4 regions of the Rosenbergiella sp. YN46 genome follow, and region 1 is predicted to be linked to each of the others. Evidence: predicted binding sites of a transcription regulator. Region 1 holds the regulator's gene; each other region holds the start of a gene.

Region 1 (2,206 bases):
CAGAGGCTGATAAGATCCACCACTTTCTGCTGGCGGGTAAGCAATGGCGGTAATACCGTTTCCGGGTCAGTATGCTGGGTCAGCAGGCTGTATTTGGCTTCGCAGTAGTCCGCCAGTTCGCGATACAGCAGGCTCAGGGTTTCGCGTAGCGGCTGTTCGCGCCACATCCAGAACCAGAACCAGTTAAAGGCGCCGTACCACAGGGTGCCGAGCGCATACAGCAGCATCGGCTGCCAGACGGGCATATTGCCAGCCAGCCCCAGGGTAAAGATCGCGGCGATAAGCGATGCAGGTAGCAGGCGGCCGTGCAGAGCGCTGATCTCTGCTGTAACGCCCAACAGCAGCGCCATTCCCAGGAAGATGGCGGGCAGCGGCACTTTTTCCATCAGCAGTAGCTGCACCATCAGGCTGCTGAAGGCGAACAGCGATCCGCCGACGATCAGGCGTTTAAAAAAGCGTTTGTGGGGGGTATCGAGACCCGCGATATTGCAGCAGGCGGGCACCAGTGAGAAGAGCAGCCCCTGTTGCAGGCTACCGAAGATCAGCCCGATAATCACCGGCAGCGAGAGCACCAGGGTCTGGCGCAGCGCGTAGTTAACTTCGGGGTGATAGATCAGTCGGCGCATTGGAACAGGATGAACGCGTCAGTGGTAGAGATAACATGGAGACAGTTGACAGCGTCATAGCCTCCTGAAATGACCACAAAGCGGGAAAAACTACGTTTTTTCCCGCTTTGTTATCAACCTGACGGCATGTTGCCACAACACGCCGTTACATACAGACCGGATTAGCGGGTACCAAAGACGACGATGGTTTTCCCGTGCGCGGAGATCAGATTCTGATCTTCCAGCATTTTCAGAATACGACCGACGGTTTCGCGGGAGCAGCCCACAATCTGCCCGATTTCCTGGCGGGTGATTTTGATCTGCATTCCGTCCGGGTGGGTCATTGCGTCCGGCTGTTTCGCCAGGTTCAGCAGGGTCTGTGCTATCCGGCCAGTCACATCCAGGAAGGCGAGGTTACCGACTTTTTCGGATGTGACCTGCAGGCGACGGGCCATCTGTGCGGAAAGGCGCATCAGAATGTCCGGGTTAACCTGAATCAACTGGCGGAATTTTTTGTAGGAGATTTCAGCGACTTCGCAGGCGGTTTTTGCCCGTACCCAGGCGCTACGCTCCTGGCCTTCTTCGAACAGCCCCAGTTCACCGATGAAATCCCCCTGGTTCAGGTAGGAGAGGATCATCTCTTTACCTTCCTCGTCTTTAATAAGCACTGCAACAGAGCCCTTAACGATATAGTAGAGGGTTTCGGCTTTTTCACCCTGATGAATAAGTGTGCTCTTCGATGGATACTTATGAATGTGGCAATGAGACAAAAACCATTCGAGAGTCGGGTCTGTTTGCGGTTTGCCAAGCACCATGCGCGGTTATCCTCTGGTTATAAGCTGACGCCCGAAAGGGTAAGGGCCTCCGGGCGTATTGATCGTTTGTCCCCGCTCTGGGGGTCTGGCATGAGAAAAGCCTGTAATCTATATAAATTTCACGTGAATTTTCATCCCGGACGCGGGCTATCGCGGCGGGAGGGTATCCTCAGTGTTTTAGCATAGCTTTTTCCGGGTGTCTCCTATTGTCTCGTTTCAGCTTGACCCGGATCGCCTTCTGTTGCGACTTTCTTTGCGGCGGCTTACTCTGTGAGGAAAAATGGCTTGATGGGAGCAACAACATGCAGTCACGAGTTAAATGGGTAGAGGGCCTGACTTTTCTGGGCGAATCCGCCTCCGGGCACCAGGTGCTGATGGACGGAAATTCCGGCGATAAGGCCCCCAGCCCGATGGAAATGGTACTGATGGCGGTGGGAAGCTGTAGCGCTATCGATGTGGTTTCTATTCTGCAAAAGGGGCGTCATGACGTGGCCGATTGCGAGGTGAAACTGACCTCGGAGCGTCGTGAAGAGGCGCCGCGCCTGTTCACTCATATTAACCTGCACTTTATCGTTACCGGACAGGATCTGAAAGACAACGTGGTGGCGCGCGCGGTGGATCTGTCTGCGGAGAAATACTGCTCCGTCGCGCTGATGTTGGGTAAGGCGGTGAACATTACCCATTCATACGAAGTGGTTGAGGCCTGACGCCGCCAGGGGAGGGGGGATGCTCCTCCCTGCTTGATCAGGCTATCTTTTTGCCTTCCATAATACGCTGCACCAGCGG
Region 2 (2,206 bases), on a different contig from region 1:
ATGTCTTCAATGGTAGAGACAATACGCGGCAGACCCAGGATCGGGCGCGGCGGATCGTCCGGGTGAATCGCCAGGCGCACGCCAGACTCTTCTGCCACCGGTACCACCGCTTTCAGGAAATAAGCCATGTTTTCGCGCAGCTTCGCTTTATCGATGCCGTCGTATTCCGCCAGACGAGCTCGGAACTGATCGAGGGTATAACCCTCTTCAGCCCCGGGCAGACCGGCGATGATATTCCGGGTCAGCTTATCAATATCAGCTTCGCTCATAGCGGCGAAGTACTCCGCCGCCTGGGCGCGCTCCTGGTCGGTATAGTCGGCTTCGGCCCCCTGACGCTTGAGGATATGCAGTTCAAACGCCGCAAAGGCAATCTGATCGAAACGCAGCGCCTTTGAACCATCCGGCAGAGTCCAGGCCAGATCGGTACGGGTCCAGTCCAGAATCGGCATAAAGTTGTAGCAAACGGTATCAATGCCGCATTCGGCCAGGTTACGCACGCTCTGCTGCCAGGCTGCGATATACCGATCGTAGTCGCCGCTATGGGTCTTGATATCTTCATGGATCGGAATGCTTTCGACCACCGACCAGGTGAGCCCTTTTTCCGCCAGCAGCCGCTGACGCTCGCGGATCTCTTCAACCGGCCAGACCTGGCCGTTGGGAATATGATGCAGCGCAGTGACCACCCCAGTCGCGCCCGCTTGCCGAACATCATCAAGGGTAACCGGGTCATTAGGCCCATACCAACGCCAGGTTTGTTCCATCGCCATCTCCTCGCAAAAGATGTTATACCAATCAGTTAATGCAGTTACCCTACATGCCCTGCAAATTCCGTCAATATTATCCGCAGTATTGGTTGATCTACTTCACATTCCCCCGATAAATAAGGCACACCAATTTCATTTGTTGTCATATAACTTTACACTGGCAATGTTAATCAATGGTTATCGGGAATAACATTTCATGAACACTATCGCCAGCGCCGCGCTGCCGTCCGGCGTTCGTCTGCCGGGCTATGACCGCACACAGCTTAAAAGCCGCATCGTTCACCTGGGATTTGGCGCCTTTCACCGCGCCCATCAGGCGTTGCTGACTGACCGGGTTCAAAACCTGCTGGGCGGCGACTGGGGCATTTGCGAAATCAGCCTGTTCAGCGGCGACAAACTGATGAGCGCGCTGCGCGCTCAGGATCACCTTTATACCGTGCTGGAAAAAGGCCCGCAGGGTAGTGAAGCTATCGTAGTCGGCGCCGTTAACGAATGCCTGAATGCCCGGCTCGATGGTCTGCCCGCCATTATTGAAAAATTCTGCGAGCCTCAGGTCGCCATTGTGTCGCTCACCATCACCGAAAAGGGTTACTGCATCGATCCGGCCAGCGGCCAGCTCGATGTGAATAATGAGCGAATTCGTCACGATCTCGAGCATCCGGATCGGCCCCATTCCGCGCCGGGCATTCTGGTGGAGGCCCTGGCTCGCCGCCGGGAGCGTGGCCTGGCGCCTTTTACCGTACTTTCCTGCGATAACATTCCCGACAATGGTCATACGGTGCGCAATGCCGTGCTGGGCCTGGCGCAACAGCGCGACAAAGCCCTGACGGACTGGATCCGCGATAACGTGACCTTCCCCTCTACCATGGTAGACCGTATCGTACCCGCCGCCACGGAGTCATCACTGCAAGAAATAGCCGATACGCTGGGGGTGGAAGATCCCTGCGGCATCTGCGCCGAGCCGTGGATTCAGTGGGTGATTGAGGATAACTTCGTCGCCGGACGCCCGGCCTGGGAGCAGGTGGGCGTACAAATGGTTCAGGATGTCCTGCCCTGGGAAGAGATGAAACTGCGCATGCTTAACGGCAGTCACTCATTTCTTGCCTGGCTGGGCTATCTGGCGGGCTTTAATACCATTGCCGACTGCATGGCCGACGCCGATTTCCAAACCGCCGCCCGGCGCCTGATGCTACAGGAACAGGCGCCCACGCTGAATATTCACAACGTCGATCTGAACGATTACGCCAGCGGCCTGATCGCGCGCTTCAGTAATCCCGCGCTACCGCACCGCACCTGGCAGATCGCCATGGACGGCAGTCAGAAACTGCCGCAGCGGATGCTGAACGGTATTCGCTGGCATCTGGCTAACGATAGCGACTGGCCGTTACTGGCGCTGGGCGTGGCGGGCTGGATGCGCTACGTCAGCGGCGTGGACGATCGCG
Region 3 (2,206 bases), on a different contig from region 1:
GCACTTTCACCTGCATGCCCAGACCAATCACCATCATCGCAATTCCCCAGAACAGGCTAAGCGCGATAAGCCCATTGCTGCTGCCGGAGGCCGGATACAGCAACATCAGGCAAACCAGTAGCATGGCGATAGCGCCGCTGACCAGGGTTGAGGCATGAAGGTTGCCCAGCTTGCTGAAAATAATACTGCCGATGATTCCGGCTCCGCCCAGAATCAGCAACAGTACGGTGGCGAATCCGGCGCTGAAACCGGCGACCGCCATCACAAAGGGCTCAATATAGCTGTAAGCGGTGTAATGGGCGGTCACCACTACGGCGACCAGCAGGTAGATGCCCACCAGCGCCGGGCGACGGAACAGCGCCGGCAGACTCTTAAGCGAGCCGGAATGCTCGCTGGGAAGCCTGGGCAGCAGCTTCATCAGGCTCAGTAGCGTCAGCAACGCCACCATACCGATACCCAGGAAAGTCATGCGCCAGCCCAGATACTGACCCACCATACGGCCCAGCGGCAGACCCAGCACCATCGCCAGCGCGGTACCGGTGGCGATAAGACTCAGTGCCTGGGCGCGCTTACCGTGCGGCGCCATACGGATCGCCAGCGAAGCGGTAATCGACCAGAAAATAGCGTGGGCGCAGGCGATGCCGATGCGACTCAGCACCAGTATCTGGAAGTTCCAGGCTAGATAAGAGAGCAGGTGGCTCGCGACGAAAACCATAAACAGGCCAATCAGCAGTCCGCGCCGCTCAAACTTCGCCGTCAGCAGCATAAACGGCAGCGACAATAGCGCCACCACCCACGCATAGATGGTCAGCATAATGCCCACCTGAGCGGTCTGCATATTGAAACTCTGCGCGATATCCGACAGCAGGCCCACGGGCGCAAACTCCGTGGTGTTGAAGATAAATGCGGCGATGGCGAGCGTCACAACGCGCAGCCACGCGACTTTGCGGGAGACTGTGTTTGCCGTCATAAGAGTGTTTTGCGTCTGTTCATCTGAAAGGAGGAAGAAAGGCGCCGATCTTAAAACCTCGCTCGGGCAAAATACAATGGTTTTGTGACGCAACTCTCATTTCTTTACAATGATGACGTTCATCCTGGTACGGTTACTGACGGCATGTTAATAACTGAGGAATCAATATATCGAGGATGTAAGTTATGCAGGCGATTGATTTCTGGCTGGTTGATGCGTTCAGTGACCGGCCGTTTGGCGGCAATGCGGCGGCAGTTTGCCCGTTGACCGACTGGCTGGCGGATGAGGTGATGTTACAGATGGCGCGGCAGCATAATCAGTCGGAGACCGCTTTTCTGGTGCGCAGCGACGAAGGCTTTGAACTGCGCTGGTTCACTACCCATGCGGAAATCGATCTGTGCGGCCACGCCACCCTGGCCGCGGCCCACGTGATCTTTGAATATCTTGACTGGCCGGAAACGACCATTCGCTTCAGTACCCGTTTTGTGGGCGAACTTCAGGTTACCCGTAATGGCGAATGGCTGACCCTGGATCTGCCAGCTCGTCATTGCACGCCCGAAGCGCCGCCCCGAACGCTGCTTAAGGCGCTGGGCATCGAGCAGGCTCGCTCGGTCAGTAAAGGAAAGTGCTGGCTGGTGGAGTTGGAAAGTCGCCAGCAGGTTGAAGCGCTACAGCCGGATTTCGCCCTGATGCGGCAAATCACAGGGCTGAATAAGGTGTGCGTGACGGCGGCAGATAGCGAGTATGACTTTGTCAGCCGTTTCTTTAGCCCGGAGGTGACGATTCCGGAGGATCCGGTGACCGGTTCGGCCCATACCCTGCTGATTCCCTGGTGGGGAGAGAAGCTGGGCAAAACCCGGATGCGCGCCCGCCAGGTGTCGCAGCGGGGCGGCGATCTGCGCTGTGAATGGCAGGGAGAGCGGGTAAAAATCGGTGGACAGGCGCGTACCTATATTATGGGTAAGGTTTTTCTGTAACCTAATTCTATGAATATCTAGCTAATTCTCAAAAAACATATGTTATCGCCTTTGGTTATTGGCCCCGTAATGGTGACACGCGAAATAATTTCACGACTAGCGGAATAACAGCAAATGGCGATTTTTTATGTGGTATACGATCTTTTCCGGGCTGATCTGCGGCGCGCTGCTGGGTGTTGTGATGCAGCGCGGTCGTTTCTGTCTGACCGGCGGTTTTCGCGACATGTACATTGCGAAGAACAACCGCATCTTCTACGCG
Region 4 (2,206 bases), on a different contig from region 1:
CTGGCTCATCCAGTCGAATACGTTAAGATCGCAGTCAAAGTCCGCGGCGTGATCCTGCGCGTAGTAACCAATACTCGCGTTTTCAGACCACTTTACCGTACCGCTATCCGGCGTCAGCTCCCCCACCAGGGTTTTCAGCAGGGTCGATTTACCCACGCCGTTGGTGCCCAGTACCGCCAGCTTTTCGCCCACCTCCATCAGCATGCCGAAGCCGCTGAACAGCGGGCCGTTATCGAATCCCTTACTGAGATCTTTAACCTCCAGCGCGTTACGGAACAATTTTTTGTTCTGCTCGAAACGGATGAACGGATTCTGACGGCTGGAGGCTTTCACCTCTTCCAGCTTGATCTTGTCGATTTGACGGGCGCGGGAGGTGGCCTGGCGCGACTTGGAGGCGTTAGCGCTAAAGCGACTGACGAAGGACTGAAGCTCGGCGATCTGCGCCTTCTTTTTGGCGTTGTCCGCCAGCAGGCGCTCACGGGCCTGGGTGGCCGCAGTCATATACTCATCGTAGTTGCCCGGATACACCCGCAGGTCGCCGTAATCGAGATCCGCCATATGGGTGCAGACCATATTCAGAAAGTGGCGATCGTGGGAAATGATGATCATAGTGCTGTCGCGCTCGTTAAGCACCTGCTCCAGCCAGCGAATGGTATCGATATCCAGGTTGTTGGTCGGTTCGTCAAGCAGCAGGATATCCGGGTTGGAGAACAGCGCCTGAGCCAGCAGCACGCGCAGCTTCCAGCCAGGCGCCACTTCGCTCATCGGGCCGTAATGCTGCTCCTGGGGAATGCCTACGCCCAGCAGCAGTTCACCGGCCCGCGCTTCGGCGGAATAGCCGTCCATCTCGCCGTATTTCACTTCCAGATCGGCAACCTTATAGCCTTCTTCTTCGCTCATTTCCGGCAGAGCATAAATGCGGTCGCGCTCCTGCTTCACTTCCCACAGCTCCGAATGCCCCATGATGACCGTATCCAGCACCGTGAACTGTTCGAAGGCGAACTGATCCTGACGCAGCTTACCGATACGCTCGTCAGGATCGTGCGACACGTTGCCGCCGCTCGGCTGCAAATCGCCCCCCAGAATCTTCATAAAGGTGGATTTTCCGCTACCGTTGGCGCCGATCAGGCCGTAGCGGTTACCGCCGCCAAACTTAACGGAGATATTTTCGAACAACGGCTTACTGCCGAACTGCATGGTGACATTACTGGAAACTAACAATCGTCTTCCCCGGGTTGAAAGTGTGATAAACACGACATTATGCCATAAGTGCGTTCAGGGATCGCCCGGATCCAAATCCGTGACAAAATAACCTAGACTAATACACAAATTCAGGTGAAAAGTGTGATTTCATCCACATCCGAATTTCCTCAAACGCACAATGCTCCTATAATGCGCTGGCGGCACTTTTACCGTATCTTAACCAATAGCCTCTGTGGCACCGATAACAACTGCGCGACTCAACTATGAAATTACGTACGCTTTTACTGGCAGCATTTACCCTCGTCGGTTTTTGTAAAACCGCCTCCGCGGTAACCTATCCGCTGCCTCCTGAGGGTAGCCGTCTCGTCGGCCAGAATCAGGTTGTCACCGTTCCTGAGGATAACAAACAGCCTCTGGAATACTTTGCAGCGAAGTACCAGATGGGGCTATCCAACATGATGGAAGCCAACCACGGCGTAGATCCCTATCTGCCGAAGTCCGGCACGGTGCTGACCATTCCCCAGCAGCTCATCCTGCCGGATGCGCCGCGTAAGGGCATTATCATCAACAGTGCTGAAATGCGCCTTTACTACTATCCGAAAGACAGCGGCACCGTAGTGGTGCTACCTATCGGGATCGGCGAGTTGGGTAAAGATACGCCGATTAACTGGACCACCAAGGTAGAGCGTAAACGCGCTAACCCGACCTGGACGCCAACCGCCAAGATGCACGCCGAATATAAGGCGCGCGGCGAATATCTGCCCGCCGTGTTCCCGGCCGGCCCGGATAATCCGATGGGGTTATACGCCCTGTATATCGGTCGCCTGTACGCCATCCACGGTACCAACGCCAACTTCGGTATTGGGCTGCGGGTAAGCCACGGCTGCGTACGTCTGCGTAAAGACGATATTAAGTTCCTGTTCGAGAACGTGCCGGTCGGCACCCGGGTGCAGTTTATCGACGAGCCGGTGAAGACCACCACCGAGCCGGACGGCAGTCGCTA

What was found. Region 1 encodes CRP, which controls carbon source genes, mostly activating them, when cyclic AMP is high. Its sites were predicted from a motif close to ATGTGANNNNNNTCACAT; they were not measured.
Region 2: V3W49_RS11050 (mannitol dehydrogenase family protein) is a predicted target of CRP. The motif match lies at 852-869, and genes of this name have one in related genera.
Region 3: V3W49_RS15665 (sugar transporter) is a predicted target of CRP. The motif match lies at 1,053-1,070, and genes of this name have one in related genera.
Region 4: V3W49_RS01290 (ABC-F family ATPase) is a predicted target of CRP. The motif match lies at 1,242-1,259, and genes of this name have one in related genera.

The regions. Positions count from the first base shown of each region.
Region 1 covers NZ_JAZHEE010000025.1:54,118-56,323, forward strand. Annotated here, with positions in the region: gene V3W49_RS16310 (YccS/YhfK family putative transporter) at 1-626, opposite strand, end outside; gene crp (cAMP-activated global transcriptional regulator CRP) at 788-1,420, opposite strand; gene V3W49_RS16320 (OsmC family protein) at 1,723-2,127, shown strand; gene V3W49_RS16325 (phosphoribulokinase) at 2,165-2,206, opposite strand, start outside.
Region 2 covers NZ_JAZHEE010000012.1:26,650-28,855, reverse strand. Annotated here, with positions in the region: gene uxuA (mannonate dehydratase) at 1-761, opposite strand, end outside; gene V3W49_RS11050 (mannitol dehydrogenase family protein) at 961-2,206, shown strand, end outside.
Region 3 covers NZ_JAZHEE010000023.1:54,137-56,342, forward strand. Annotated here, with positions in the region: gene V3W49_RS15665 (sugar transporter) at 1-970, opposite strand, end outside; gene V3W49_RS15670 (PhzF family phenazine biosynthesis protein) at 1,156-1,947, shown strand; gene tsuA (thiosulfate utilization transporter TsuA/YeeE) at 2,075-2,206, shown strand, end outside.
Region 4 covers NZ_JAZHEE010000001.1:280,451-282,656, forward strand. Annotated here, with positions in the region: gene V3W49_RS01290 (ABC-F family ATPase) at 1-1,221, opposite strand, end outside; gene ldtB (L,D-transpeptidase) at 1,467-2,206, shown strand, end outside.